One region of the Bifidobacterium sp. AGR2158 genome, then DNA from elsewhere that is predicted to be linked to it. Evidence: riboswitches for the same ligand, from Rfam matches in the RefSeq annotation. Region 1 holds a riboswitch; the other holds the start of a gene.
The links. Region 1 has a riboswitch for thiamine pyrophosphate ahead of G606_RS0106115 (hydroxyethylthiazole kinase). Riboswitches for the same ligand answer to the same signal wherever they lie in the genome.
Positions count from the first base shown of each region.

Region 2: another riboswitch for thiamine pyrophosphate. It lies ahead of G606_RS0100760 (ECF transporter S component); the one in region 1 lies ahead of G606_RS0106115 (hydroxyethylthiazole kinase).

Region 1 is NZ_AUJM01000013.1:325,151-341,150, reverse strand. It holds gene thiD (bifunctional hydroxymethylpyrimidine kinase/phosphomethylpyrimidine kinase) at 1-564, opposite strand, end outside; partial or broken gene G606_RS11535 (thiamine phosphate synthase) at 736-1,296, opposite strand; gene G606_RS0106115 (hydroxyethylthiazole kinase) at 1,320-2,213, opposite strand; TPP riboswitch at 2,204-2,311, opposite strand; gene G606_RS0106110 (glycine--tRNA ligase) at 2,424-3,899, shown strand; gene dusB (tRNA dihydrouridine synthase DusB) at 4,086-5,327, shown strand; gene ftsZ (cell division protein FtsZ) at 5,505-6,776, shown strand; gene G606_RS0106095 (cell division protein SepF) at 6,808-7,278, shown strand; gene G606_RS0106090 (YggT family protein) at 7,337-7,627, shown strand; gene G606_RS0106085 (DivIVA domain-containing protein) at 7,759-9,306, shown strand; gene G606_RS0106080 (signal peptidase II) at 9,327-9,884, shown strand; gene G606_RS0106075 (RluA family pseudouridine synthase) at 9,878-10,816, shown strand; gene dnaE (DNA polymerase III subunit alpha) at 10,952-14,515, shown strand; gene hisD (histidinol dehydrogenase) at 14,653-16,000, shown strand, end outside.
Region 2 is NZ_AUJM01000011.1:81,319-97,318, forward strand. It holds gene G606_RS0100750 (DUF4191 domain-containing protein) at 1-195, shown strand, start outside; gene glnA (type I glutamate--ammonia ligase) at 996-2,432, shown strand; TPP riboswitch at 2,796-2,903, shown strand; gene G606_RS0100760 (ECF transporter S component) at 2,952-3,557, shown strand; partial or broken gene G606_RS11510 (iron-sulfur cluster assembly protein) at 3,823-3,927, shown strand; partial or broken gene G606_RS09325 (Mrp/NBP35 family ATP-binding protein) at 4,282-5,289, shown strand; gene ligA (NAD-dependent DNA ligase LigA) at 5,547-8,144, opposite strand; gene G606_RS09335 (tetratricopeptide repeat protein) at 8,263-11,781, opposite strand; gene G606_RS0100780 (hypothetical protein) at 11,837-13,981, shown strand; gene G606_RS0100785 (ATP-binding cassette domain-containing protein) at 14,603-15,409, shown strand; gene G606_RS0100790 (pyridoxal phosphate-dependent aminotransferase) at 15,388-16,000, opposite strand, start outside.

The DNA.
Region 1 (16,000 bases):
GGGCCATGCGAGCACGTCGCTCGCGTCGTTCGTACCGTGGCCGCCCTTGACGAGCGCCGCGCAGCCGTAGCGTTCGGCGAGCGTGCGCGCAGCGCGCTCCATCGCGTCGCGGTCGTCGATCGAGTCGCCGATGAGTGTGGACGCCTCCGGGATGTTCGGCGTGATGATTTCGGCGAGCGGGAACAGCTCACGCGTCATCGTGACGACCGATTCGTCGTCGGAGAGCTCAGAGCCGCTCGTCGCGACCATGACCGGGTCGACGACGACGTGCTGTGCGCCGTGCGCGCGCAGTTTCGAGGCGACCGTCTCGATCGCCTCGCGGCCGACGACGACGCCGATCTTGACGGCCGCCGGACGGATGTCGTCGAAGACCGAATCGATCTGTTGGCCGATGAGCGCGGCGTCGACGGACGCGATCGCCTGCACGCCGGTCGTGTTCTGCGCGGTGATGCCGGCGATGACGCATTCGCCGTAGACGTCGTTGGCGAGCATCGTCTTGAGATCGGCGGCGATGCCGGCGCCGCCCGACGAATCGGTCGTCGCAATCGTGAGCACCGCTGGCAGCTCGGTCGGAGTGCCGACCGTCTCCTCGTAGTCGTGGCGCGCGTCGCCGCGTACAGCGGTCCACGCGTCGACGAGACGCTGCGTGGCGACCTCCGGATCGTCAGCCGCGGCGATCGCGGAGACGACAAACCATCCGTCGGCGTAAGTGTCGGCGAGCATCGGCACATCGTCGACGTGCACGCCGCCGCCGACGACGAGCGGGTAGAGGCTCGCGTCGCACAGCGCGTTGATCTGGTCGGCGTCGAGCGTCGCCGCCGACCCGTTGACGCCCGCCTCGGGCTTCGTGGCCGTCGCATGCAGCGGGCCTGCGCCGATGTAGTCGATCGTGCCGGCCGGCAGCGCGTTCGCGGCCTCGACCTGCTCTTTCGTGTTCGCCGACAGGCCGACGATCGCGTCGTTGCCGAGCAGGCGGCGCGCCTCCTCGGGGGAGAGGTCGTCCTGGCCGATGTGGACGCCGTCGACCTTGATGCCGCGGTGACGCGCCTCGATCGCCGCGTCGACACGGTCGTCGATGACGAAGGCGACGCGGTGCTCGAGATGGTGGCCGCGGATCTCCTCGGCGATGTCGGCGGCCATCGACACGATGTCGGCGACATCGGCGTGCTTCGCGCGCAGCTGGACGAAGCTCGCGCCGCCGTCGAGCGCCTTCGAGACGACGTCGAGGAGTGTGCGCCCCTTGCAGTCGTCGGGGCCTACGACGAAGTAGAACCGCAGGTCGAAGGACCTGCGCATGGACGGATACGGGAACACAGCGGTCATCGGTTCGCCTCCAGAATCGTGGACGTCGACACGGTGTCGGCGTCGATTGCCCATAGGGCGTCGAGGAACTCGGACTGGAACGAGCCCGGTCCGTGGGACTCGGTCGCCGCGCGTTCCCCGGCGCGGTCGAACAGCAGGGACGCGGCGAGCGCCGCGACGAGCGGCTCGGCGACGCACAGGTAGGTGGCGGCCACTCCGCCGAGCGCGCAGCCGGCGCCGGTGATCTTTGTCATCATCGCGTCGCCGCCGGGCAGACGGAAGACGCGCTCGCCGTCGGTGACGAGGTCGGTCTCGCCCGAGACGGCGACGGCGCCGAGGCCGTCCTTGTCGTGTGCGCGCAGATGCCTCGCGACGCGCTTGGCGGCGGCGAGCGCGGAGTCGACATCGTCGGTCGATTCGACGCCGGCGGGGCCGTCGGTCACGTCGGAGCCGTCGGACAGGCCCCACAGCGCGTCGAGCGCGATGACCTCGGACGCGTTCGCGCGCACGACCGACGGCGGCACGTCGCGCATCGCCTTGAGGATCGCCGTGCGCGTCGCGCCGAGGCCGGCGGCGACCGGGTCGAGCACCCAGCGGTGGCCGGCGTCGTGCAGCGCGGCCGTGATCTCGCCAAGCGCGTCCTTGTAGAACGGCAGCAGCGTGCCGACGTTGATGTAGGTGGCCCCGCACATCGCCGCGATGTCGATGACGTCGTCGGGCAGATAGCTCATCGCGGCGGTGCCCCCTGAGGCGAGCTGCGCGTTCGCGACGAGGTTGATCGTGACGAAGTTCGTGAAGGACTGCGCGAGCGGCGTGCGTGCGCGCACGTCGAGCACGGATCGGCGGATCGATGCGCGCAGCGCGTCGTCGGCTGCGAGATCGTGATGGTCGGCTGTCGTTGCCTTGCACATATGTTGACTCCCTACGATGGCGTTACCCAAACAGGTTCAAAGGGTCAGGCGTTGCGCCTCTCTCAACTTCCCCGATGGAAGTTCCCCTGCACCTTACGAACGTATCGGCGGCTTGGGACAGGCCGTCGGCGGCGACGGCGTGTCACGATATGACGGTAGGATGCGGACGTTGATGTAAGACCCCAAACCGTTCAAACCAGAAGGTGCATTGTGGCTAATTCCAAACTTGATGAAGTCGTTTCCCTCGCCAAGCGTCGCGGCTTCGTATTCCCGGCAGGCGAAATCTACGGCGGCACGCGTTCGGCGTGGGACTACGGCCCGCTCGGCGTGGCGCTCAAGGACAACATCAAGCGCGAATGGTGGCGCTCGATGGTTGTCACCCGTCCGGACGTCGTCGGCGTCGACACGTCGATCATCCTGCCGTCCGCCGTCTGGGTCGCCTCCGGCCACGTCTCGGTCTTCAACGACCCGCTCATCGAATGCCTCACCTGCCACAAGCGCCACCGCGCAGACAAGCTCGAGGAGTCCTACGCCGAGAAGCACAACGACCAGATGCCGCCGAACGGCCTCAAGGACATCGTGTGCCCCGACTGCGGCACCCGCGGCAATTGGACCGAGCCGCGCGACTTCAACATGATGCTGCGCACCCATCTGGGCCCGGTCGAGGACGACAATTCGCTGCACTATCTGCGTCCGGAGACCGCGCAGGGCATCTTCGTCGACTTCAAGAACGTCATGACGAGCTCGCGTTCGAAGCCGCCGTTCGGCATCGCGAACACCGGCAAGAGCTTCCGCAACGAGATCACGCCGGGCAACTTCATCTTCCGCACGCGCGAGTTCGAGCAGATGGAGATGGAGTTCTTCGTCGAGCCGGGCACCGACGAGGCTTGGCAGCAGTACTGGATCGACGCGCGCACGCAGTGGTACCTCGACCTGGGCGTCAAGCCGGAGAACCTGCGCCACTACGAGCATCCGAAGGAGAAGCTCGCGCACTATTCGAAGCGCACCGTCGACATCGAATACCGCTTCGGCTTCCAGGGTTCCGACTGGGGCGAGCTCGAGGGCATCGCGAACCGCACCGACTTCGATCTCGGCGCACACTCCGAGCACTCCGGCGAGGACCTGAGCTACTTCAACCAGGCGACCGGCGAGAAGTACATCCCGTACGTCATCGAGCCGGCGGCCGGCCTGTCGCGCTCGCTCATGGCCTTCCTCGTCGACGCCTACGACGTCGATGAGGCGCCGAACACGAAGGGCGGCGTCGACAAGCGCACCGTGCTGCGCCTCGACCCGCGCCTGGCCCCGATGAAGGCCGCCGTGCTGCCGCTGAGCAAGAAGCCCGAGCTGCAGAAGATTGCGCAGGACCTCGCATCCGATCTGCGTCTCAACGACTGGATGATCGACTACGACGAGTCTGGTGCGATCGGCCGCCGCTACCGCCGTCAGGACGAGATCGGCACGCCGCTGTGCATCACCGTCGACTTCGACACGCTCGACGATCAGGCCGTGACGATCCGTGAACGCGACACGATGCAGCAGGAGCGCGTCGCGCTCACGCAGGTCGCCGACTACGTGGCCGCGCGCATCAACGACAAGCGCACGCGCGTGCCGATGAAGCCGGTCGAGATGGGCGGCGAGGCATGGCCCGACAGCGTCCACATCGCCCAAGCCGGAGGCTTGTACTGAGTACTCAGCCCGGAGGCTTGTACTACAACGCGCACGGTCGCGGTTGCGGCCGTCCCTCCTCCCGATGCCTGTCGGACCCCGGTCCGGCAGGCATTTTGTCAGGAATCTTTCAGCGCGACGCCCTACAGTGTCCGCTGCCATTCGAGTTATCCACCCATTTATCCGCCGATGTCCGAACAGGGAACCATGACCGCTTCGCAGCAACCATCCATGACGGCCTTCGCGGCCGACGCGCCGACGCTCGACCCGAGCATCGATCCGACGCCCGAACGGCTCGACGATGCCCTCGAACCGTTGCAGTTGGGGTCGATCACGGTGCCGACGCCCGTCATGCTCTCGCCGATGGCCGGCGTGACGAACTGGCCGTTCCGCGTGCTGTGCGAGGAATACGGCCCCGACGGACTGTACGTCGCCGAGATGATCACGGCGCGCGCGCTCGTGGCGCGCAATCCGAAGGCACTGCGGCTGTGCCGCTTCGCGCCGCAGGAACGGCCGCGCTCGCTGCAGCTGTACGGCGTCAACCCATCGATCGTCGAGCAGGCGGCGCGCATCGTCGTCGACGAGCATATGGCCGACCATGTCGACCTCAACTTCGGCTGCCCGGTGCCGAAGGTCACGCGTCGCGGCGGCGGCTCCGCGCTGCCATGGAAGACCGATCTGTTCGCCGACATCGTCCGCCGCGTCGTGCGCGTGTGCGAGCCGGCCGGCATCCCTGTCACTGCGAAGTTCCGCGTCGGCATCGACGACGAGCACGTGACCTTCCATGAGGCGGGCCACATCGCGCAGGAGGAGGGCTGCGCGGCCGTTACGCTGCATGCGCGCACGACGGCCGAATACTACGGCGGCCACTCCGACTGGTCGAGGATCGGCGAACTCGTCGCCGAACTCGACATCCCGGTCTTCGGCAACGGCGACATCTGGGGTGCCGACGACGCCGTGCGCATGGTCAACGAGACCGGCTGCGCGGGCGTCGCGATCGGCCGCGGCTGCCAAGGACGGCCGTGGATCTTCGCCGACATCCGCCACGCCTTCGCCGGCAGCGACGAGCGCGCCGACCCGACGCTCGGCGAAGTCGGCGCGATCATCGTGCGACACGCCGAACTGCTCACCGAGTTCTACAACGGCGACGAGCGCATGGCCGTGCACGACCTGCGCAAGCACGTGGCCTGGTATCTCAAGGGATTCCCGGTCGGCGGCCAGATGCGCCGTGCGTTCATGGAATGCGAGGGGCTCGACGACGTCCGCCGTCTCGTCGCGACGCTCGACCCCGACGCGCGCATCCCGGCGCGCGTCGTCGACAAGCCACGCGGCCGTGTTCGCTTTGCGAAAAAGGTGCATCTTCCCTACGGATGGTTGGATTCCCGGCATACGACGCGCGAGGAGCGTGAGCGTCTGTTCGGCGACGACCCGATGGATGCCGGATATTAGTCGAGTGTCCGGTACGGGAAAACCGAAGGCGGCAATGTGAAAAGAATGCAAAGAAATCATCGTGGCGCAATCGTGCGACGTTCCATGAAGCGTTTCACATGGCGACTTGTGGGGCGTGGAATATCGTGCGGTCTGCGATACAGTAGAGACCAGCATCGTGAGTGACAGGAGAACATCGTGAGCGAGATTGCCCAGAATGACAATTTCAACGACAAAACCAACATCAAAGTCGTCGGCGTGGGCGGAGCCGGCGGCAACGCGGTCAACCGCATGATCGCCGAAGGGCTGCAGAACGTCGAGTTCGTCGCGATCAACACCGACGCAAAGGATCTGCTGCGTTCGGACGCCGACGTCAAGATCTCGCTGTCCGACGCCTCGAGCCGCGGTCTGGGCGCCGGCGCCGATCCTGAGAAGGGCGCGAAGGCGGCGCAGGACCACCAGTCCGACATCGAGGAGGCCGTCAAGGGCGCCGACATGGTCTTCGTCACCGCCGGCGAGGGCGGCGGCACCGGCACCGGCGCGAGCCCGCTCGTCGCGCGCGCCGCGCGCCAGCAGGGCGCACTGACGATCGCCGTCGTCACCCGTCCGTTCTCCTTCGAGGGACCGCAGCGCGCCGCCTCGGCCGCGCTCGGCATCGACAACCTGCGCAAGGAGGTCGACGCCCTCATCGTCATCCCGAACGACCGCCTGCTCGAACTCGCCGACCGTTCGATCGGCATCGTCGACGCGTTCAAGACCGCCGACACGGCGCTGCTCGCCGGCGTGCAGGGCATCACCGACCTCATCACGATGAACTCCTACATCCACGTCGACTTCTCCGACGTGACGTCGATCCTGCGCGATTCGGGCACCGCGATGTTCGGCATCGGCTCCGCGCGGGGCGACGACCGTGCGACGCAGGCCGCCGAGATCGCGATCAGCTCGCCGCTGCTCGAGGAGAGCATCGACGGCGCGAACGGCGTGCTCATCAACATCGCCGCGTCGACCGACCTCAAACTGCAGGAGGCCTACGCCGCGACCGAGCTCGTGCGCCGCTCCGCGCATCCGGAGGCGCAGATCATCTGGGGTCTGGCGCTCGACGATGCCTACGGCGACGAGATCCGCGTCACCGTCATTGCCGCCGGCTTCGATGCGAAGCATGAGACGACCGGTACCACCACGCGGGACTTCACCAACGCCCAGTCCGCCGTGCAGCCCGCGTCCCAGCCCACGCGCCATGTGGAGCCGGTCAAGCCGGCCGACAAGACGGGCACGCTGCCGCGGATGGTGACGTCGCCGGCGCCGAACGCGACGCCGATCTTCCAGACGACGGTCGAGCCGGAGCAGCCGGTCACGCCGGCCGTGCCGCCGACGCCGGTCACGCCGATCTTCGATCCGAGCATCGAGCCGGATCGCTATGCGCCGAATGATCCGGATGATGGCATCGTCATTCCGGATTTCCTGCGCTGATTGAGCCAGAAGAGCCAGAAAGGAAACACTGATGCCCGGGTTTCTCAAGCAGACGATGTCGTATCTCGGCATGACCGACGTCGCCGAGGACGACGACGCCGAATTCGATGAGGAGGAGGACGAGGCCGCATCGTCCTTCGACTCCGACCGCTCGGTGACGCCGATGCCGGCCGCGACCGCGCAGCCGGCATCGGCGCGCAAGCCGGCCGCCCCATTCCAGGGACGCGTCAGCCGCATCACGACGATCCATCCGCATTCGTACGAGGATGCGCAGCTCGTCGGCCGCGCGCTGCGCGATGGCGTGCCGGTCGTGCTCAATCTCACCGGCGTTTCCGAGGCGGTCGCCTACCGCATCGTCGACTTCTCGTCGGGCGTCGTCTTCGGCGTGTCCGGATCGATCGAGCGCGTCACGCCACGCGTGTTCCTGCTCAGCCCCGCGCGCGTCGACATCGTCGCCGAGGACGCCGAGCAGAACACGGCGCACGACCTCTTCGCGCAGTGACCGGCACGACGCATGGCGCGTGCATGGCGCAGGCGAGACGGGAAGGTAGGGGAACGGCATGCTCTCGATGCTGATTGCGACGCTGTTCAGGCTTGTCGACTGGCTCATCGACGCCTACATGCTCGTGCTGTTCGCGCGCATGATCCTCGACTGGATTTTTGTGCTCGCGCGCGGATGGCGGCCGCGGGGATTCGCGGCGACGCTTGTCTCGATCGTCTACGCGCTCACCGAGCCGCCGTTGCGGTGGCTGCGTCGGTACATTAAGCCGATTCCGATGGGACCAGTGTCCTTCGACACGAGCTTCCTCGTGCTGTATTTCGCGCTCATCGTGCTGCGGGTGCTCATCTGACGAGGATCCGCGAGACGGCCGCAGGGCGGGGAAATTAAGCAGAAACGTGATTGTTTGCACGCAACCCGTGCTAGCATCAACAAATAAGTCCAACTAAGCCGGGTGGTAACCCAAAGCGAGGTGCAAGATATATGGCTCTTTTGACGCCTAAGGATATTAGGGAGCACACCTTCCAGACGGTGCGCTTCAAAGAAGGGTACGACGTTGACGAGGTCGACGACTTCCTTGATCAGGTCACCGAGACCGTTGAAGCTTTGGGCAAGCAAGCCGTCGCCGGCAGCCAGTCGACCCAAGCGCTCGGCCCGGACGTTTCCGAACTCAACACGAAGATCTCCGATCTGACAAATCAGGTCCAGCAGCTGCAGAACGAGAACCAGTCGCTGCGCGCCGCGGCCGCCCAGGGCGCCGACGGGCAGGCGCAGGCACAGATCGCTCAGGCCAATCAGGCCGTGCAGGCGGCGCAGGGCAAACTCGCCGAGGCCGAGGACACGAACCGCACGCTCTCTTCGCAGAACGAGCAGCTCAAGGCGCAGGTCGAGCGTCTGAGCGCGCAGATCGACCAGCTCACCGCGCAGGCCGCGCAGAACTCCGAGCAGCCGGATCTGGCCGCGCAGCTCGCCGAGATCACCAAGCAGCGCGACCAGTTCCGCGCCGACAGCGAGAACCTGCGTCGCGAACTGTCCAACGCGCACCAGCAGACGGTCCGTGCGCAGCAGCAGGACGCCCAGATCGCCGAGCTGAGCAAGCAGCTCGAGGAGTCGAAGCAGCGCGAGGAGCAGCTGCGCGACCAGGTCGCCAAGGTCGAGCCGAACACCGAGACCGGCAGCCTGCAGAAGATCAAGAGCGCGGCGGCGGCCGCCAACAGTGAGCCGGAGCGCGCCACGGCGATGCTCACGCTCGCGATGCAGCTGCACGACCAGTACGTCGACAAGGGTAAGGCCACGGCGAAGGAGATCACCGAGCAGAGCCAGCGCAAGTACGAGGAGCTCATCGGCAAGGCCAACGACTACTCGAACCGCACGCGCACCGAGGCCGACGACTACAACAAGCGCGTCCACGAGGAAGCGGACGCTTACAGCAAGCGCACTCGCGACGACGCGGACGCCTACGGCAAGAGCGTGCACGAGCAGGCCGAGGCCTACTCGACGAAGACGCGTACTGAGGCCGACGAATACAGCGCGAAGACGCGTCAGGACGCCGACACCTACATGCAGAACAAGCATGCGGAGGCCGACCAGTACGTCGCCGACAAGACCGCGGAGGCGAACGACTACGCGGAGACGAAGACGAACGAGGCGAACACCTACGCCGACGCGAAGGCGCACGAGGCCGACGAATACGCCCAGAAGAAGCAGGACGAAGGGAACACCTACGCCCAGCAGAAGAAGAGCGAAGCCGACCAGTACGTCGTCGATCGCCATAGCGAGCTCGACGAGTACGAGAAGGAAGTGCAGCAGCGCGCCCAGGCCTACGACGAGAAGACCCGCACGGCGGCCGATGACTACGCGACGCAGGTGCGCACGAACCTCGAGACGCAGTCGAAGGTCATCGAAGGCAACATCCAGGGCCTCAAGCAGTTCGAGACCGAGTATCGCGCACGCCTGACCGAGTTCCTCACCCAGCTGCAGGCGCAGGTCTCCGACACGAACAACTACAACAGCATGGACAAGAACAACTGAGGGACGCAGTGACCCATCAGTTGAACAGCGAGCGAAGACGGCCGCGTATCCGCGTGGCCGTCTTCGCGTGTATCGCCATCATCGCCATCGTCATCGACCAGCTGACGAAGGCCATCGCACAGGAGCTGCTCGCCGACGGCGAATCCGTCGCCGTCATACCCGGACTGCTGCGCTTCACGCTCGTGCACAACCCCGGCGCCTCGCTCGGCATGGGATCGAACATGACGTGGCTCATCGCGCTGTTAGCGATCGTTGCCTGCGTCGTGCTGCTCGTGCTCGGGCTGCGCACGCGGTCGATGGCGTGGACCGTGTTCCTCGCGCTCGCCTTCGCTGGCGCTTTCGGCAATCTCATCGACCGCGTTGCGTACGCGGACGACTTTCTCAACGGCAAGGTCGTCGACTTCCTCGACTACGGATGGTCGGTCGGCAACGTCGCGGACGTCTTTCTGATGGTCGCCGGCGTTGGCATCGTCGTGCTCATCCTGTGCAACGTGCCGTTCGGTGGCCGTCGGATCACGGAGGACACGCACTCCCAGGGAAAGGACGACTCGCAGGGAAAGGACGAAGGGACATGCTGAAGGTCGTGCCGGCGCCGGACACGCTCATCGGACGGCGCTTCGACATCGCCGTCGCGAAGATGCTCGGCATCTCGCGCGCGAAGGCGGCCGATCTGATCGAGACCGATCAGGCGCGCATCGCCGGACGGCAGGGGGAGCACGGCAAGTCGGCGACGCTGCAGGACGGCGACCTCGTCGAGTTTGATCTCGTCGACGAGCAGCGCGCGCCGGAGCCGATCGCCGAGGACATGCCGATCGTCTACGAGGACGAGGACATCGTCGTCGTAGACAAGCCGGTCGGCGTCGCGGCGCACGCGTCGGTCGGCTGGACGGGGCCGACCGTGCTCGGCTCTCTGCTCAAGCGCGGCGTGCGCATCACGGCGCTCGGTGTGCCGGGACGTCAGGGCATCGTCTCGAGGCTCGACGTCGGCACGTCGGGGCTCATGCTCGTCTGCAAGTCCGATCTCGCGTACAAGGAGATGCGACGGCAGTTCTCCGAACACGAGGTCATCAAGACCTACCATGCGCTCGCCCAGGGCAACCTCAAAGAGGACAAGGCGACGATCGAGGCGCCGATCGGGCGCGCGAAAGTCTCCGACTTCCGCTTCTGCGTGACGCCGGGCGGCAAGGAGGCGGTCACCCATTGGGACGTCCTCGAACGCTTCGGCGAGGCGACGCTCGCGAAGATCAATCTTGAAACAGGCCGCACCCATCAGATCCGCGTGCACTTCTCGTCGATCGGCCATCCGCTCGTCGGCGACGCGATGTATGGGGCAAACCCGAAGCTGTCGGCCGAACTCGGCCTCGAACGCCAGTGGCTGCATGCGATGCAGCTCGAGTTCCGCCACCCGCGCACGCATCTGAACACCGTCGTCACCTCGCATTATCCGGCCGATCTCGAGCACGCGCTCGACGTGCTGCGTGCACGTCATGCCGAGCCGGCCGAAGCCTGATCGACGACAGCCCGATGGCCGACGCGCGTGTCGCGGCGCGGCGCACAGAACGCCGTGGAGTGTCGCGGCGAACGGACGGTGAATCCGCTCACAGACCCTTGAATCGCGTCACCGAAGTTCGCTAGATTGGTGGGCATGGCTCAATCCGCGAACTTCGTCCATCTGCACAACCACACGCATTACTCGCTGCTCGACGGCGCCTCGAAGATCCCCGGTCTCGTCGCGCGCGCCAAGGAACTCGGCATGCCGGCCGTCGGCATCACCGACCATGGCAACATGCACGGCGCCTATGAGATGTGGAGCACGGCGGTCAGCCAAGGCGTCAAGCCGATCATCGGCATCGAGGCGTATGTGACGCCGGAGACGGCGCGCGGCGACAAGAGCCGCGTGCATTGGGGCACTGAGGATCAGCGTCGCGACGACGTCTCCGGCGGCGGTTTGATCACCCATCTGACGTTGTGGGCCGAGAACGACGAGGGGCTCGTCAACCTGACGAAGGCGTCGTCGGTCGCCAACCTCGAAGGACGCGTCATGCGCTACCCGCGTATGGACAAGGATGTGCTGGCCACCTACAGCAAGGGCGTGATCTGCGGCTCCGGCTGCCCGTCGGGCATCATTCAGACGCGTCTGCGCCTCGGACAGTTCGACGAGGCGCTGCGCGCCGCCGGCGAGCTGCAGGACATCTACGGGCGCGACAACTTCTTCATCGAGCTGATGGACCACAACATCGAGATCGAACGCAAGGTCACCGAGGACCTGCTCGAGATCGCGCGCCGGCTCGACGCGCCGCTGCTCGCGACGAACGACTCGCATTACGTGCTCGAGCAGGACGCGGCCACGCAGGACGCGATGCTGTGCATCAACTCCGGTTCGAGGCTCGACGACCCGGACCGCTTCAAGTTCGACGGCGAAGGCTACTACCTGCGCACGGCCGAGCAGATGCGCGAACTGTTCCGCGACCTGCCGCAGGCCTGCGACAACACGCTCGAGGTGGCCGAACGCTGCAACGTCATGTTCGACGACCACGAGGACGGCGCGTTCATGCCGAAGTTCCCGTGCCCCGAAGGCTGGGACGAGACCTCGCTGTTCCTCAAGAAGGTCGAGGAGGGTCTCGAACGCCGCTACGACGGCGACGTGCCGGCGCATGTGCTCGCGCAGGCCGACTATGAGTGCGGCGTCATCTGCCAGATGCAGTTCCCGGGTTACTTCCTCGTCGTCGCCGACTACATCCAGTGGGCGAAGGACCATGACATCATGGTCGGCCCGGGTCGCGGCTCGGCCGCAGGCTCAATGGTCGCGTACGCGATGGGCATCACCGAACTCGACCCGCTCGAGCACGGCCTGATCTTCGAACGCTTCCTCAACCCCGAGCGCGTGAGCCTGCCGGATATCGACGTCGACTTCGATCCGGAAGGGCGCCTCAAGGTGATCGAATACTGCGGCGAGAAGTACGGACACGACAAGGTCGCGCAGTGCGTGATCTACGGCACGATCAAGACGAAGCAGGCGATCAAGGATTCGGCGCGCATCATGGGCTACGAGTTCGCGATGGGCGAGAAGGTCACGAAGGCGCTGCCGCCGGCCGCCACCGGCGGCAAGGACATCTCGGTGCACGACATCTTCGACCCGAAGTCGAAGCGCTACGCCGAGGCACGCGAGTACCGCGAGATGTACGAGAAGGACCCGGATGCGAAGGCGATCACCGACAAGGCGATGGGTCTCGAGGGACTGATCCGCCAGACCGGCGTGCACGCATGCGCGACGATCATGGGTTCTGCGCCGATCACCGACACGTCGCCGCTGCTCGAACGCACCGACGGCACGGTGACGACGACCTTCGAGTACCACACCTGCGAAACGCTCGGATTGGTGAAGATGGACTTCCTTGGCCTGTCCAACCTCACGGTGATCAGCGACACGCTCAAGAACATCGCGGCCAACGGCAAGGATGCAATCGACTACACGAAGATCCCGCTCGACGACAAGGAGACCTACGAGCTGCTGTCCCGCGGCGACACGCTCGGCGTGTTCCAGCTCGATTCGGACGGCATGCGCGCGCTGCTCAAGCAGCTCAAGCCGGACAACTTCAACGATATCTCGGCACTGATTGCGCTGTACCGCCCGGGCCCGATGGATATGAACTCGCACACGAACTACGCCAAGCGCAAGAACGGGCTGCAGAAGATCGAGCCGATCCATCCCGAGCTCGCCGAGCCGCTCAAGGAGGTGCTCGACGAGACCTACGGCCTGATCGTCTATCAGGAGCAGGTGCAGTCGGCGGCGCGTATCCTCGCCGGCTACTCACTCGGCAAGGCGGACGTGCTGCGCCGTGCGATGGGCAAGAAGAAGCCCGAGGTGCTCGCCAAGGAGAAGGTGCCGTTCTTCGAGGGCATGAAGGAACACGGATACTCGCAGGAGGCAGCGCAGGCCGTCTGGGACGTGCTCGTGCCGTTCTCCGGTTATGCGTTCAACAAGGCGCATTCGGCCGCCTACGGCCTGATCTCGTACTGGACCGCCTACCTCAAGACGCATTACCCGGTCGAGTTCATGGCCGCGCTGCTGCAGGGCGCCGTGAGCAACAAGGACAAGACGGCGCTGTATCTGGGCGAGGCGCGCCGCATGGGCATCAAGGTGCTGCTGCCGGACATCAACGAATCGGTGTTCGAGTACTCGGCCGTCGGTGACGTCGTGCGCTTCGGCCTCGGCGCGATCAGGAACGTCGGCGAGACGGCCGTCAAGGAGATCATCGCCGAACGCAACGGTCCGCGCGGCCGCTACGTCGACTTCATGGACTACATCCGGCGCGCCCCGCTCACCGCGCTCAACAAGCGCCTCGTCGAATCATTGATCAAGGGGGGCGCCTTCGATTCGGTCAACCCCAACCGCCGCGCGCTGTGCACGATCCACGAGGCCGCGATCGACTCGGTCGTCGACCTCAAGCGCCGTCAGGCCAACGGGCAGTTCGACCTGTTCGCCGACCTCGACGGCGGTGAGGACGACGATCCGGCGCTGCTGGGCGACGCGACCGTCACGATCCCCGACATCGAGGAGTGGGACAAGAAGACGAAGCTGCAGTACGAGCGCGACATGCTCGGCCTGTACGTCTCCGACCATCCGCTCTCGGGCATGCAGAGCATCCTCGCGGCGCTGCGCGAGATGTCGATTGCACATTTGATCGATCGCGCGCCGACGATGCCCGAACGCACGCAGGTCACCGTCGCCGGCCTGATCACGAACGTCGACCGACGCATGTCGAAGAAGGGCAACCCGTGGGCGATCGTGACGATCGAGGACATGGAAAGCTCGATTCAGTGCATGCTCTTCGGCAAGGTCTACGAATCGGCGGCCGCCGAACTCGCCGTCGACACCGTCGTGCAGATGCGCGGCATGGTCGAGGTGCGCGACGAGACCGTCACGCTGCGCGCCACCGAGATGCAGGTGCCCTCGCTCGAGGCGGAGGACGCGCGCCCGGTGCTCATCGCGCTGCCGGCAGGCGCGCTGCAGCGCGACCGCCTCGAACAGCTCGGGGCCGTGCTGTCGAACCATCCGGGCTACTGCGAGGTTAAGCTTGTCGTCTTCGACGAACGCGGCGACGCGCAGGTGCTGACGATGGGCGACCGGTTCCGCGTCACGCGCGACACGAGCCTGTTCGCCGACGTCAAGATCATCTTCGGCCCCGCGGCGCTGATGTCCGCGTGAGTGCGCGGGGCAGCGCGCGGCCGCTTCGGTCTGCGCGCGACCCCGTGGCCGTTGTGCTCTGCGCGCGGCAGCCACATCGTGAGATGTGACGGCGCGCGAATCATGCTCGTGACAGGCCGTTGTTACGATAGTGGCTTATGAGCGAAGAAAACTACATGCGCATCATTGATCTGCGCGGAAAAGAACTCAACCGTGCCCAGATGCTCGAGGCGATGCCGCGTGCCGAGATGGGCACCGACGAAGCCACCGAGCTCGTCCAGCCGATCCTCGACGACGTGAAGGCGCACGGAGCGAAGGCGCTGCGTGCATACGCCGAGAAGTTCGACCACGTCGTGCCGAAGTCGCTGCGCGTGCCGAACGACGTCATGGACGCCGCCGTCGCCGAGCTCGACCCCGAAGTGCGCGCCGCGATCGAGGAATCGATCCGCCGCGCCCGCGCCGTCGCGAAGAACCAGGTCCCCGAGGACTTCCACACCGATCTGGCCGAAGGTGCACGCGTGTCCGAACGCTGGATCCCGGTGCAGCGCGTCGGCCTGTACGTGCCCGGCGGCAAAGCCGTCTATCCGAGCTCGGTCATCATGAACGCCGTGCCGGCGCAGGCCGCCGGCGTCGAATCGCTCGCAATCGCCACGCCGCCGAACCGCAACGATCCGGACGGCTGGCCGAACAAGACGATCCTCGCGACCTGCGCGATGCTCGGCGTCGACGAGGTCTACGCGGTCGGCGGCGCACAGGCGATCGCGATGTTCGCGTACGGCGCGACCGACGTCGACAATCCGACGAGCCCGGTGCTGTGCGAGCCGGTCGACAAGATCACCGGCCCGGGCAACATCTTCGTCGCCACGGCGAAGCGCCTCGTCTCCGGCATCGTCGGCATCGACGCCGTCGCCGGCCCGACCGAGATCGCGATCATCGCCGACAAGGACGCGAACCCCGAATGGGTCGCCGCCGACCTCATCGGCCAGGCCGAGCACGACGAACTCGCCGGCTCCGTGCTCATCACCGACAGCCCCGAGCTCGCCGACGCCGTGCAGGCCTCGTTGCTCAAGCGCGTGCCGCGCACCGAGCACGCCGAACGCGTCACCACGTCGCTGTCGGGACGCCAGTCCGGCATCATCCTGACCGATTCGCTCGAGCAGTCGATCGACGCGGCGAACGCCTACGCCGCCGAACACCTCGAAGTGCAGACCGCCGACCCGGACGCCGTCATCGCGAAGATCCGCAACGCCGGCGCGATCTTCCGCGGCCCGTACTCGCCGGTGCCGCTCGGCGACTACATGTCCGGCTCGAACCACGTGCTGCCGACCTCCGGCACGGCGCGCTTCGCCGCCGGCCTCGGCGTGCACACGTTCATGAAGCCCGTCGAAGTCATCGAATACGACGAGCAGGGCCTCAAGGAGCTCGCCTCGCGCGTCAACGCCTTCGCCGTCTCCGAGGATCTGCCGGCGCACGGCGAAAGCGTGCTCAGCCGCTTCGTCGCCGACC
Region 2 (16,000 bases), on a different contig from region 1:
ATCCCGAACACGAGCTCCAACAAGCTCGTGCGCACGGTGAAGAAGCGCCGTCGTTTTGTGATGACGAAGGATCAGCTGATCACGCTTAACGAACGCCTGCATACGCTGCAGCGCAAGAGCAGCATGGGCGTTCCCAAGGGCATTGACCCGATGCGCATGCAGAAGGTCAGCAAGCGCGCGATGCGTGGACGCTGATTCTCGTCGTCTAAACTGTTCGGGACCGGTTTCGCCGGTCCCTTTTTCTTTGTCTATATTTTGTTCACCTGTATTTGTTCGCTGTGATTGATCCGTCCGCGAGCGCAGCCGACGTCATCTGCACGACTCTTCTGTGACCTTCCGCATCGTCATTGCATAGTCGATGCATAATCAACGATTGCGCAAAAGAGGGAGGCTGCCCGTAAGCAACGGGCGCCCGTAAAGAGACGACCCCCGTAAGGAGACGACAGTTCGTAGCAATTGCGGCACGTAAGCGATCGCTACCCATAACACTCGCTACCTGTAACGACTGTCTCCCGTAACGAACATTTTCCTTACGGGTAGCACCGAGGCATACGCCACCCGTAAGAGATCGATCACCGTATGCATGGACAACCGTCATCACTTCCGATGATCACGACCACCCGTAATGAAAATGAATAGTGTTGTCCGCACGAACAAGCCGACGACGACTGCCCGTAACGACTGCCACCCATATGAATGACCCCCGCAACAACCGCTACCCGTAACGATTGCGGCCCGTAGGAACGACCACCCGTAAGAAGAACGACCACTGCCCGTAAGAACGGCAACGGCATCACGATGTCCACATTGTGCGCAGGGGCATGATGGCGGCGGTGCGTCCTCCGTGACGCGGCATCGCCGTCGTTTCAACGTTTCCGACGTGCCGACGATTGCGCCCTTACCGCCCGAAACATATTCGTAACTCAAACTTCGAGTGAGCGAAACGCTGCGACCTATGCTGATACCCGTAACCACTTATTGAAAGGAGCGGTCCCGTGACCACACTCGAAACCAAGGAAGACGCCGAGGCCCTGATCAATCAGGAAGGCATTGAATATGTCTCCGTTCGCTTCACCGATCTGATTGGTGTTCAGCAGCACTTCACGGTCCCTGCCAGCGAATTCCTCAATGACGCATTCGACGAGGGCATGCCGTTCGACGGTTCCTCCATCGAAGGCTTCCAGGCCATCAACGAGTCCGATATGAAGCTCGTCCCGGACATCACGACCGCCTACGTCGATCCGTTCCGCAAGCACAAGACGCTCAACGTCGCGTTCTCGATCGTCGATCCGCTGACCGATGAGCCGTATTCGCGCGATCCGCGTCAGGTCGCGGCGAAGGCCGAGGCCTATCTGAAGTCGACTGGCATCGCCGACACCGCCTCCTTCGCTCCGGAAGCCGAGTTCTTCATCTTCGACAAGGTCCGTTTCGGCAACGACATGCGCGGCTCCTTCTACGAGGTCGACTCCATCGAAGCCCCGTGGAACTCCGGTCTCGACGTCGAAGAGGACGGCACGCCGAACATCGGCTTCAAGAACCGCGTCAAGCGCGGCTACTTCCCGGTCCCGCCGATCGACCACACGCAGGATCTGCGCGACGACATGGTCTCCAACCTGCAGAAGGTTGGCCTCATCCTCGAACGCGCGCATCATGAGGTCGCCGGCGCCGGCCAGCAGGAGATTAACTATCGCTTCAACTCGCTGCAGCACGCGGGCGACGACCTGATGAAGTACAAGTACGTCGTCCACGAGACGGCCGCGCTCGCCGGCAAGGCCGCGACCTTCATGCCGAAACCGATCGCGGGCGACAACGGTACCGGCATGCACTGCCATCAGTCGCTGTGGAAGGACGGCAAGCCGCTGTTCTACGATGAGAAGAACTACGGCGGACTGTCCGACATGGCCCGTTGGTACATCGGCGGCCTGATCAAGCACTCCTCGTCGGTGCTCGCGTTCACGAACCCGTCGCTCAACTCGTATCACCGTCTCGTCCCGGGCTTCGAGGCGCCGGTCAACCTCGTCTACTCCGCGCGCAACCGCTCCGCCGCGATCCGTATCCCGCTCGCGGGCACGTCGCCGGCCGCCAAGCGCATCGAGTTCCGTGCTCCGGATCCGTCGTGCAACCCGTTCCTCGCGTTCTCCGCGCAGCTCATGGCGGGCCTCGACGGCATCCTCAACCACATCGAGCCGCCGGAGCCGGTCGACAAGGATCTCTATGAGCTTCCTCCGGAGGAGCATGCCGGCATCAAGCAGGTGCCGTCGTCGCTCGCCGAGGCGCTCGACGCCCTCGAGGAGGATCACGACTTCCTAACCGCCGGCGACGTCTTCACCGAAGACCTCATCGAGACCTGGATCGACCTCAAGCGTGGCGAGATCGATCAGGCCCGCCTGCAGCCGACCCCGCTCGAGTACGAGCTCTACTTCCACATCTGATTCCTTAGGAATCCGATAAAAACGGATGGCATTCACGCAATGCCATCCGTTTTTTCATTGCCCTCCTCCGACGCCCCGCCCATCCCCATCGTCTCCCCATCCCTATCGTCTCGCCCGCCACCTCTTACGGGTAGTACATCCCCTTATGGGCGGTGCATCCCCTTACGGGCAGCACCTCCTTCTTATCTTATGGGCGGCACGTCCTTCTACAGGTGGTATGTCTCTTACAGGCAGCACTGCTTACCGGCAGCACTGCTTACAGGGTGCATCTCTCCTCCACTTTCCTCACTCTCCTACTCCGTCCACGCTGCATCATCGTCATCGCGTTATCGACCGACCAAAATACATGCCCTCTGCTTTACTGGATGCTGACACGGGGGCTTGCCAGGCAGGCTGAGAGGAAGCGTGAGCTTCGACCGCATGAACGTGAATCGGGTAATGCCGACGCACGGACGTCTCTTTCCCCGTGCCTTCCACCATATGAATTTCCATATGACTATGACAAGGAAAGGCACTCCCATGACCGATACCGAAATCAATGCCTCCCGCATCCCGTACGCGTCACGCCGATGGCGCGTCGTCGATCTGGTGACCGCCACCGCCATCGCCGCCGCGTCCGGCCTCATCTTCTGGGTGTGGGATTTCGTCTGCACGGCACCGCTGGCGCTGTTCGGCGCGCTCACCCCCGGTTTCGAAGGCATCCTCAACGCGTTCTGGCTGTTCGCAGGCCCGCTTGCGGCCATCATCATCCGCAAACCCGGCGCAGCGTTGTATGCGGAGACCGTCGCGGCGATGCTCGAACTGCTGCTCGGCAACCAATGGGGAGCAGGCGGCTCCCTCGTCGTCGGCATCATGCAGGGGCTCGGCGCCGAACTCGGCTTCGCGCTGCTCGCCTACAGGGTGTGGAATCTGGCGAGCACGATGCTTTCCGGCGCTTTGGCCGGTCTCGGTTGCGGCATCTACTACTGGATCACGAATCCAGGCTGGGGCACGCTGCGCGCGAGCGTCTATCTGGGCACGTCGGTGGTCTCCGGCGCGCTCATCGCGGGCGGCTTGGGCTGGGCGCTCTACCGAATGCTGCTGAAGACCGGCGCGCTCGACCATTTCGTATCCGGACGTCGATGACAATCGACTGCAACCCGTAGTCGTCGGGCGCATGTGCCTGCGATGCTTACGGGTTGCATATCGGTGACGCGTCCCTTCTTCGAAACCGAAATGAGGCGTCTGCGCGGGCGTTGCGATCCGCCGTTTCCGGATCGCAACGCCCGTTGCCGTTTCGTTCGCCTCTGGCGCGCCGCCTGCGCATGCAATACAGTGGGTCGTTGTTCGACCCTGACGACAATTTGCCTCGGGTCCTTTTCCCATTCATGCAGAAAGGCATCGAAATCGAATGAGCGATGAGACGACGATCATTGAACACGCCGTGCTGGAACGTTTGGATCACGTCATCGACCCCGAATTGGGTCGTTCCGTGACGCAATTGGGAATGATCGCCAACATCACCGTCATTCCGACTTCCGGCGCCGCGTCCCCCGACGCTACCGATGACGTTTCCCCCCATGCTACCGGTAGCGCCTCCTCCATGCTTACGGGCGGCACTCCCAACGCCGCTGCCCGTAACGCCGCCGACACCGACGTTGATCTTACGGGTAGCACCGACGACCCTGCCACCCGTAACGACGCTGCCCGTAGTAGTAGTGCCACCCGTAACGATGTCGACGATGCTGCTACCGGTAGCAGTGCTACCCGTAACGATGACGATGACGATGCTACCGGTAGCAGTGCCGCCCGTAGTGATGTCGACGATGCTACCCATAGCGGTGACGACACCGCCGCACGCGGGCGCGCGTATGACGTGGTCGTCGAGGTCGAGTTGACGGTGCCTGGCTGCCCGTTGTCCGAGCAGATCGCCGCGCAGATCGAGCAGGCGGTGCGCAGCTACCCGTACGCACGGCTCACGCCACGCATCAACGTCGGCACGATGGCCGACGAAAAACTGCAAGCGCTCGTCAGCGACCTCAAGGCCGCACGCCGCGAGAACCCGTTCAACAAACCCGGCATCAAGACGCGCATCTTCGCGATTGCCTCCGGCAAGGGCGGCGTCGGCAAATCGTCGATCTCAGCGAATCTCGCAGCCACCTTCGCCGCACTTGGCTATGACACTGCGGCGATCGACGCCGACATCTACGGCTTCTCGCTGCCGCGCCTCTTCGGCGTGCACAGCCAGCCGACGAATCTCAACGGCATGCTGATGCCGGTCACGTCGTGGGGCGTCAAACTCATGTCGATCGGCATGTTCGCTGGCTCCGACCGCGCGATCCTGTGGCGCGGCCCCCGCCTGCAGCGTTCCCTCGAACAGTTTCTCGCCGACGTGTGGTGGGGCGAGCCGGACGTGCTCATCCTCGATCTGGCGCCCGGTACCGGCGACATGGCGATCTCCGTCGCGCAGGCGCTGCCGAACGCCGAACTCGTCGTCGTCACGACGCCGCAGCCTTCCGCCTCCGACATCGCCGTGCGATCCGGACTCGTCGCGCTGCAGGTGCCGATGCACGTGCGCGGCGTCGTCGAGAACATGAGCTATTTCGACCATGCCGGCGAACGTCTCGAAATCTTCGGCGCCGGCGGCGGTGAACGCGTCAGCGAACAGCTGTCACGCGCACTCGGCCACGACGTGCCGCTGCTCGCACGGCTGCCACTCGATCCACGCATCCGCGAGATCGGCGAAAGCGAAGGACGCCCCGCCGTGCTCAACGAGGACGGCACGCTGCGCGACGACGACTTCGGCGACACCTTCGTCCGCCTCGCGCGCACACTCATCGACGACGTACCACCGACGTCGGCCGCCGATAAGCGCTGACGTTTCCGCGATGTTGTGACAGTGTCATGTCGTCGACGTCGTCACAATCTGCGCTAACGTCATCGTGACGTGATGACGCCATCTTCATGATGATGTCGCGTCGTCACGACTCTCGTCAGCGGCGTCGTGACGTCACGACGTCATCATGACACCATCATAACGCCGCCACATCGCCGCCAATCCGCGCTGATGTTTCCGCGACCCTCACTGCCACAGTCACCACGCCACAGTCACCGTGCCGCCGTCGCCAATCCGCGTCACGCCTCGGCGGACACGCTGCGTTCGTTGGCGTGCGTCTGCTTGACGCCCGCGACGGTGCCGGTGGCGAGCAGTTCGTCGAACTGCCGTTCGTCGATCATCGGAATGCCGAGCGCCTCGGCCTTGGCCGCCTTCGAACCCGCATTCGCGCCGACAACGACCCAATCCGTCTTCTTGCTGACCGATCCAGCGGCGCGACCGCCGCGTTCCATGATCGCCTCCTTCGCCGAATCGCGCGAATAGGTCTCCAACGAGCCGGTCACGACGACGGTCTGTCCGGCGAGCGTCTGCGGCAGGTCGCTCCTATCCGCCTCCATGCCGACGCCGGCGCGTTTCCATGCGGCAAGCACCTTGCCGCGCCAGCTCGTCGGATCCTTCGCCTGCGCGAACCAGTCGACGACCGATTCGGCGATCTCGGGGCCGATGCCGTCGATCTGCATGAGCTCGTCGACGGTCGCGTCCTCAATCGCGTCGAGTGTGCCGAAATGCTGTGCGATGAGACGCGCGGTTGGCGGCCCGAGCCGGCGGATCGACAATGCGACGAGCACACGGTCGAGGTCGGTGTGCTTGGCCTTGTCGACCTCGTCAAGCATCTTGCGGGTCGTCTCCGTGGGACAGATGTAGATGTCGCGGCCGCTGCGCTCGTCGACGCCGACGACGACGCCGTCGGAGGGCACGGGCTTCGCGTCGCTCGCCTTCGTCGGCGTCGTCCAGAACGCCGGCACGCGGTGCCACAATCCCGATCCTCCGATGCGTTTGCGCACCTTGCGCCGCCTGCCGTCCTCGATTTTCTCGCTCACCTCGATGATCGGCGCCTCGCGCCACACGAACACGTCCTTGAGATGGCGCGCGTCGAGGTCGAACACATCCGCCTCGCTCGACAGCACCGGCTGCTGCACCTGAGGCAATCCTAGCCCTTCGGGGGCTATGTACGGCTCGGGCTCCTCGCCCGGCCGCACGCGCAGTTCCATGACGTTGGGCGCGTACGCCTCGATCGAGGCCGGTCGGTTGTCCTCCGGGTTCGTCAGCGCGATCGCGCTCTGCTCGCCCAGATGCTCGATGTCGAAGGCCTTGCGCGAGGCGAGGTTGATGATGCGTTCCGTCAGCTGCGCCGGGCACGATTCGGCGTTCGGGCACCGCAGGTCCTTGTCGCCCTCTTTCATCGGACGCAGCAACGTGCCGCACGACGGGCAGTGCGTCGGCATGTGGAACTCGCGCAGCTGCCCTTCGCGTCCCTTGCGGCGCGCGAGCACGGGGCCGACGAGTTCGGGGATGACGTCGCCCGCCTTGCGCACGACGACGACGTCGCCGATCAGGATGCCCTTGCGCTTGACCTCATAGCCGTTGTGCAGCGTCGTGCGCGAGACCGTCGAACCGGCCACGTAGACGGGTTTGAGGATCGCGACCGGCGTGACGCGGCCGGTTCGTCCGACCTGCACGACGATGTCGAGCAGCTCGGTGTTCACCTCCTCGGGCGGGTACTTGTAGGCGATCGCCCAGCGCGGCGCGCGCGACGTGGCGCCCAGACGCCGCTGCAGGGCGAGGTCGTCGACCTTGACGACGATGCCGTCGAGCGCATGTTCGATGTCGTAGCGGTGCTCGCCGTAGTATTCGATCATCTCGATGATCTCGTCGAAGTTCGTCACCTCGCGTGTGTGCGGCGAGACCGGCACGCCCCACCGCTGATACAGCGCGTACGCCTCGGACTGGTCGTGCACTTCGTCGGCGACGTCGACAGGCTTGCCCGGCCCCCAGACGAGTTCGCCCAGGCCATGCGCGTAGAAGCTTAGATGCCTGCTCGCCGTGATGCGCGGATCCTTCTGGCGCAGCGAACCGGCTGCGGCGTTGCGCGGATTGGCGAACGGCGCCTTGCCTTCGTCCTCCTGGCGTTCGTTGAGCGCATGGAAGTCGTCCCAGCGCATGAACACCTCGCCGCGGATCTCCACGAGTTCGGGGATGTCGCCTTCGGGGCCGCCGAGCGTCGCGGGGATTGTCTGGAACGTGCGCACGTTCATCGTGATGTCCTCGCCGGTCACGCCGTCGCCGCGCGTCAGGCCCTGCGTGAGCACGCCGTTGCGGTAGATGAGGTTGAGCGCGAGCCCGTCGATCTTGATCTCGCAGGTCATCGGCAGCGGCTTGCCCTCGGGCCAGTCGAGCGCCGCGCGCACGCCGTCGTACCAGGCGCGCAGCTCCTCGTAGGAGAACACGTCGTCGAGGCTCATCATGCGCGACGGATGGCGCACCGAGGCGAACTCGTTCGAGAACGTGCCGCCCACGCGCCGCGTCGGCGAGGACGGTGAATCAAGCTGCGGGAACGCCGCCTCGAGCCGCTGCAGGCAGCGCATGCGCGCGTCGTAGGCGGCGTCGGAGGACACCGGCGCGTCGTCCACGTAGTAGGCCATCTGGTCGGTTTCCACCCATGCTGCGAGCCGCGCCCACAGCCGCGCCGCCTGTTCGGCGCTCAGGGCGTCCACGTCGAGGTCGTCGAGGTCCATCGCGTCGTTGTCGTCGTATCGAAGCGCGTCGATCCACTCGTCCGAGCCGATGACGTCCTTCGCCTCCTTCGCGTCCTCGCCGCCGCCAACTGCTGCCTGCATGTGCCGCACCTTTCCGTCCATGTCTTCCGGCCGTCCGCGCCCGGCGCGCCGAACCGTCCGGCCCTTTCCCAATATATCGGCCGCACGACGCCGACCCGCCGCCGATGCGGCGAAAACCTTACGCGTTGAGCGAGCGCAGGAACTGTATCTGCACGATGTCCGTGTCGTCGCCGACGAGACGCATCGCGGCCACGGCGAGCGTGCGCGCCGGGACGAACATCGCACGGTCGACGCACATGCGCGCCGCGTCGAGCACGATTGGCACGACCTCGGTGCGCGGCCACACCGGCACGTCGTGTGCCTCGAGCGTGTCCATCGCCTCCTGCAGCGTCAACGGCAGGCGGATGCACTGCGACTGCGCGCGCGCCCTCACCTCGTTCATCTCGGTCGTCCGCGTCGCCGTGTCGTCGCCGATCGCCCCGCTGAGCATGTATGCGGCGTAGGCGACGTCGAACTCGTCGTGCATCCACGCGGCCTGCGCGAGACGGTAGTAGGCGTAGGCGGCGTCGGATCGGTCGAGCGAGACGCGCAGCACGTTCAGGCATGCCGCCCTCGCCGAATCCCAGTCCTCGTTCTGCGCGAGCTGCACGGCGAGCTTGAGATGCGTGAGCGCGTAGGACGGTGCATAGGCGACGAGCGCGTTGAGATGCCTGAGCGCGGCGCCGGGCCCGTCGAACTGTGCGAGCGCGTCGGCGAGTTCGAGATGCGCGTAGAACAACGTGTCCGGAATGAGCACGGTGCGTTCGTCCGGCAGCGCGAACAGACGGTTGTAGACGACGCGGTCGGCGTACGAGTTGAAGTAGCGCGGCACGCCGTCGATGTCGCGATACACGTCGTCGAGGGCGTCGACGACGCGTTCGACGCCCTCGAGCGCCTGCTTGGGCTGTCCGGCGAAGAAGAGGTCGCGCGCCTTAAGCCGCGCGTCATCGAGGTCCTTCAGCAGCGTCGACGTGAAGTCGGGCGTGTCGTCGCCGTCGATGAGCGCGGACGTGATGTCGGTGGCGTGCGCAAGCAGTTCGGGGTCGCCGATCCGTTCGATGACGTCCATCGCCTGCTGCGCCTTCGTCGCCGACGACATGCTCGTGTCGGCGGCGAGCGTGTGGAAGCGGCCCAGCGCGTTGCTGATGAGATCGTCGCGTTGGATCGCCAGACCGAAGGTGTCGTCGGCGCCGAGCACGTGCGCCGCGCCCGGGTCGAGCCTCCTGTCGTGCTCCTCGGGGGCGTCCTGCGCGCCCTGCTGCGAGAAGCGCGCGTCCGAGATCGAGAATCCCGGATCCACCGTCCTCAGTCCCCCGTCGTCGTCGAACGCGAGCGCCGCGTCGAACATCCGATAAGTGCCGACCGGATCGGCCAAGCCGTCCTTCTCCAGTCGTTCGAGGAACGCGGCGCGCGTGAAGACGACCGTCGTCAGCGTGCGCATCGTCGGCCCCTGCCGCAGTCTTTCGATCGCGTCGTCGCCAAAGCCCGCGCCCGCGCCCGCGGACGTCGCGGTGCGCGCGCCGCCGGAGCCGTCCGCCGTCTGCGCCGTCTCCTCGTGCTCGTCGTGTGCATTGTGCGCTGCGTCGTGCGTCGCGTCGAAAGGCGGCGCGTCGTCGGCGTGTTCGTCGTGATTGATGTCGTCGAAGGCGAAGGCGACCTCGTCGATGCCGCCGCCGCGCATCAGCGCGTCGAAGTCCTCGTCGCCGTCGCTGCCCCCATTTTCGTCGCGCGCGACGTCCATCGACGGCACGGCGGGCGGCGTCATGATGCGCGTCGGATTGCCGTGGCGGTCGCCGTCCTTCGGCCCCGACTTGCCGCCGAAATGGTCGGCGTCGGCGTCGCCGAGGCGTTCGAATGCGCTGAGCGCGTCGTTGATCGTCGAATGGATGACGTCGTCCTGTTCGGCGATCGCCTCCTCGAGGCCGGGCGACTCGATGCGTATCGCCACCTCGTCGATTCGCGCGTCAACGCCGAACATGAGTGCCGCGAGCATGACACCGACGCGCAGGTTGTAGCGTGCGCTCATCCGTGCGCGCCACGCGTCGTCGGTCGGCGTCCAGCACCGACGTGTCGCGTCGTAGACGCCGCGCGGCATGAGCGCCGGACCGGCCACCGTGAACGCGAGCGCGGCGGTGCTGCCTTCGAGGTTGAGTCTGAAGTCGCAGTCGAAACGATACGGCAGCCGCATCGAACGGATGAGCCGTGCGAGCGACTGACGCACGACCCATTCGCCGTGCCGACCGTCGCCGATGCCGTCTGCATGCGCGACGTCGTCATCAATATTGACATCATCGATATCGATGCCAGCGCCGCCGACGTCAGCAGCGTCATCATCGTCGTCGTTCGCGTCGCGCAGATCCTCGGCGAACAACGCGCCGGCGGCCGCGCGCCGTTCGCGCACCGGGTCCGGATGCTGCATCGCGATCGCCTGCGCCGTCAGCTCGGCGAGGGCGACGAAGTCGTTCACGACGCCGAAGTCGGCGTCGTCAGGGTCGATGTCACGCGACGAGTCGAAGGCGATAAGCGCCGGATTCTCAAGGAACGTGCGGTCGACGAGCGCGACCTGCGCCGCCGTCGCCGTGTCCTCGGTCGGCCGCGAGCCGCGCGCCGCGTTCCCGTCGAGCCATGCACGCAAAGCGGCGACGCGGTTGAGCGCGCCTTCGATCTTGAGCGACGTGAGCGCGGCGTCGAAAGGCATCGGCATGTCCCACGTCAGGAAATAGTTGCCCGAGTACGGCGAACGCAGCGTGTGCATCGGCTCGGCGCCGTGGTCGGGCAGCAGTCCCGGCACGTCGTCGAGCGCGCCGGATTCGCGCATGAGCCTCATCGCGTACTCCTCGAGTCCCGACACACGCATGCCGAGCATCCTCGTTTCCTCCTCGTCGCGCACGCTCATGCGGATCGCGCTCAATGGTGCCTGCCGCGACAGACGCCACGCCAGGTCGGCGGCGCCGAAGGGGATGAGACGGCCGCGCAGCCGCGGCTGCAGATAATCGGCGAAGAAGGCGACGGTCACGGCGTCGCGGTAGCCGAGCCCGGTGCGCAGCGCGTCGGGCAGGTCGGCGCGCATCGATTCGAGCGTGTAGCCGGCGGAGGCCTTCGTCCATCGTCCCACGGCGACGCCGTCGGGCTCATCGAACGCGACGACGACGCCGCGACGCACGCCGCCGCGACGCACGGACGCGTCGTCCGCTTCGAGCACGAGTCGCGGTTCGAGCGACTGCAGGTCGGCGCGCGGCTCGCCGGTCGCGAACACGCGGCCGCGGTCGTCGGCGAGCGCGAGCTGCACGAAACGGTCATGACGGACGAACAATCCGATAGCGAAGGTGCGCGTGCCGGGGATCTGCAGCCAGCCGGGCGTCGCGTCGTGACGTTCCATCGGGAATCCGTCGAACATGCGGCGGCGTGCGAAGGCGCCGACGCGGTAGGTCTGCGCGTCCGGCGGCACATCGTCGCTCCAGCGGAACATCGTGCGCAGCGACCTCAGCGCGCGTGCGAGCGACGGCGGCAGCACGTCGCCGTCCGCGCCGGCATGCGCATGCGCGCGTGTGCGGGTGTGCGCGTCGTCCGTCGCCGTCGTCTCGATGGGTGCCGTGTCCCCGCGGCCGCGGCCTTCCATCCGTCCCCGTCCTGTGCGCGCTGCGTGCCGTTGTCTCATACGACTAATGTACAACGTGCCCACCGATACCCATGGTGCCGTTAGAATAATGGCTGTGATTTCCCGCTGTCTCCCCCGGCCGCGCCGATGGCGCATCCTGCGTTCGGCGCTCGTCGCGCTCGCGCTCATCCTCATCGCCGAATGCGTCGTGTGCAATCTCGCGCATTGGCGTTCGATCGGCGCGTCCACCGACTCCGCGTCCGCCTCCAACGCGCTCGGGCAGGGACTGTCGCGCACCGCGCAGGGACTGCTCGAAGTGCGCGACCCCGCCGGCGCCTACGTCGAGGTGAAGGCGGACGGCAGCAGCGACTACTGGCGCGCCGACGCGACGCCGGCGACGCATGTGCAGGCGGTGCGCGACGGCGCACGCGGCGACGACGTCGTCTCCACCGTCCATCTGCGGCTGGCGACGCGCGCCGGCGACGGCTGGGACATGGACTCCCCCGGCGTCGTCGTCTCGCCGGCGACACCGTCGGCGCTGCTGTTCCGCGCACCGGCGCGTGGACTCGTGCGCGTCTGGATCGAGGAGCCGCGAGGCACGCTCGTCCCGATCGAGAACTTCCGCGCGAACGTGCGCGTCCCCTTCGTCTTCGACTGGGCGCGCGTCGCGACGATGGCCGTGGCGGCCGCGCTCGTCATCCTGCTGCTGCCGTCGACCGGCCTGTGGAGCATCGCGCTGGACGTCTCGAACCGACGGCAGCGGCTCGTCTTCGCGTTCGCCGCCGGCGCGCTCGGCGTCTACGTCGTCGCGCGCAGCGTCATGATCATCGGCTACGCGCATCCGCTCGTCTTCCACAAGGACGGCGGCTACACCTTCGACTTCGATCAGTACGGACACCTCGCCGACGCGCTGCTGCACGGACGCGGCTCGCTCGACCTTCCCGTCCCCGACGCGCTCGCCCGCGCCGACGACCCCTACGACGCCGGCGCGCGCGCGCGCATGCTCACCGACGGCGTGACGCCAATCTACTGGGACTACGCGTTCCACGATGGCCGATGGTACTCCTATTTCGGCGTGCTGCCCGCGCTCGTGCTGTTCGCGCCGTTTCGCATCGTCACCTCGTGGTTCACGCCGGGCGGCCTCATGCTGCCAACGACCTGCGCGCAGCTGTGGCTGATGGCCGGCGTCACCATCGTCGCCTGCCTGCTCGTCATCCGCCTGCTCGCGCTCGTCGCGCCACGCACGTCGCTCGCCGCCGTCATGCTGCTGTGCGTCGCGACGATGCTCGGCGCGAACCTGCCGTATCTGTGGTTCCGCACGAACTTCTACTCGATCCCCTTCTCCTCGGGTCTGCTGCTCGCGATGCTCGGCCTGTGGCTGTGGCTCGGCGCCGTACGCGTGCGTGACGACGGTGGTAACGGCGGTAGCGGCGGACGCACGCTGCGGATCGTTTCGATGCCACATGTCGCGTGGGGCGCGCTGTGCATCGCGGCGACGATTGGCTGCCGTCCGACCTTCACGTTCACGGCGCTGTTCGCGCTGCCGCTGTTCCTGCCCGAACTGCGGCGCGCGGTGCGAACGCGAGCGCGCGGACGCATCGCGCGTCTCGCCGCCGCGCTGCTGCTGCCCGCGATCGTCGCGGCGACGCCGATCCTCGTCTACAACCAGCTGCGCTTCACGTCTCCCTTCGACTTCGGCAACGCCTACCAGCTCACCGTCACCGACATGACGCGTTTTCACACGCCCGCCGGCAACATGCCGCTGACGGTCCTGTATTATCTGTTCCTGCCGCCGCGTTTCACCGGCACGTTCCCGTTCCTCGCGTTGTCGCCGACGCCGCTGCCGAGCTGGTCGTTCACCGAGCCGTGCGTCGCCGGCCTGTTCGCGCTGATGCCGCTTGCGCTGTGTGCGTTCGCGTTGCCGTGGCCGGCGGTGCGTCGCCGATGTGGCGTCTGGTGGCCGACGCTCGTCACGGCGCTCGCGCTCGCGATTGCCCTCGTCGTCTTCGATGCCTTCGTCGGAGGCCTCGGTTGGCGTTACATCGCCGATTTCGGATGGCTGTTCATGGTGGCCGCCGTGCCCGTCGTCGCCTTGACGATGCGTCGATGGCCGTGGACGCGCGCACTCGTCACAATCGTCGTGTGTGCGTCGCTCCTGCTCGCCGTAGCATCCTGCTTCGTCATCGGCCGCGACGACATGCTCCTTACCAACGACCCAGCCCTCTTCCACCAAGTGCGCACCTGGTTCCCCCTCCTGTAAGCCCGTACTCCTGTAATCCCCGCTACCGGTAGCCCCCACTGTTACGGGCAGCACCTTGTTACGGGCAGCACCACTTGTTACGGGTAGCACCGCTTGTTACGGTTAGCACTCGGCGCTATAGGCAGCATCACTTGTTACAGGCAGCACCACTCTGCCACCGGTAGCGGTAGCGCTACCGGTACGGGCAGCATTCGTCGTTACCGGCAGCACTCATCTCTATAGGCAGCATCTATCGTTACGAGTAGTACCTATTGCTATGGGTCGCATCACTGTTACAGGCAGCACCACCGCCGCAGTTCGGCACTCGCGTTACCGACGCACCCGCGTTACGGGCGACATCGTCACTGCCAGTAACAAACAGCGCCTGCTACCGGTAGCAGGCCCTACGGGCAGCACTTCTTCGTCACCGGTGGCGCTTCATGCCGCTACCCGTAAGGACGTTCGCTGCCCATAAGATCATCCACTGCCCATAAGACCACCTGCTACCTGTAAGAACGTCCACTACCCGTACAATCACTCGCTACTGATACGACCATCCGCTACCCGTACACGAATGTGCTGCCCGTAAACGCCGGCAGACGGATATGCTGGCACATGGAGGCGCATGGATACAATGGCCCTATGAGCGTTTTCGATTCGTTGTTCCACTCCCGCCGCCACCAGACACCGGCCACGACCGTCGACATCGCGATGCACGGCGCCGGCTACGTCTACTCGGACGGCGCCGTCGGCTGCGAACCCACCGACCTGCGCATCGCGCACGACGGCGGCAACGTGGCCGTCATCGGACTCAATGGCGCCGGCAAATCGACGCTCATCCGAATGATCGGCGCACAGGAGTCGCCGACGTCCGGCGTCGTCGACTACATCATCGACGGCGAGCCGCGCGACCTGTCACGGCGTGCGGACCGTCCGGTCATCGCCTCGGCGGTCGGCTATGTCGACCTCGAGCATGTGCGCAGCCATTTTCAACGTGCGAAATCACTCGAGGACGCGCTCGACGGCTATCTCGAACGCCACCATGTGCCGCCGGCCGAACGCGCCGCCCGCATCGGCGACCTGCTCGCCGCCTTCGATCTGAGCGAAGTGCGCCATATGCATCTCGACACGCTCGACGGCGAACGTCTGCATCTGCTCGCGATGGCCGTCGCCTGCTGCCATCTGCCGGCGATGCTCGTCGCCGACGAACCGACGCGCGGCCTCGACGAAATCAGTTCGGCGCATGTCGCGCAACGGCTGTTCCGCTACGGCAAGCCGGTCGTGTTCACGACGCACGACGTCGAACTCATCGCCGACGAACGCTATGAAATACGGCGCGTGCTCGTCATGGACGAGGCGCACATCGTGTTCGACGGCGACCCGAAGCACGCGACCGATTTCTACACGCAGCTCATCCGCAGCAAATATCAGTCGATGTCGAGCCGCTGACGCACCGCGTCGAGCACGGTCGCGACGTTGCACGCGAACTGCGGCGCTTCAGGCAGCAGCGAAATCGCAAGGTAGCCGTTCGACGTCATATCGAAGAAATACCCCGGCTGTCCGCTTGTGCACATGTTGTCGATCATCGACAGAACGAGATCGTTCTCATCGATGACGCCGGGAAAACGCAGCAGCACGTTCCAGCCGCCCTCGGCGCGCAGCACGTCGACAACACCGAGATCGTCCTCGTCGAGCATCCGGTGCAACGTCGCCAGGTTCGCACGAATGCGCGCGCCGACGGCGTCGAGTTGCTGCGGCGCCTCGCGCAGCATCGCCGGTATGCGGTTGGCGACGATCTCGCTCATCGGCAGGAAATCATCGGCGATGATGTCGAGTCGCCGCCGTGCCTCGCGCACATCGTCCGCGGGGCCGGACACGCGAATCCATCCCACCTTCGCGTGCGGCGCGGCCAACGTCTTCGAAAAACCGTCGAGCGCAAACGTGAGCACGCGCGGCTCGCCGGAAAGTCGACGGTTGCCGTCGAACGGCTCCAACGGGTAGTCGAAGAACACCTCGTCGGCGATGATCGCGATTCCGTAC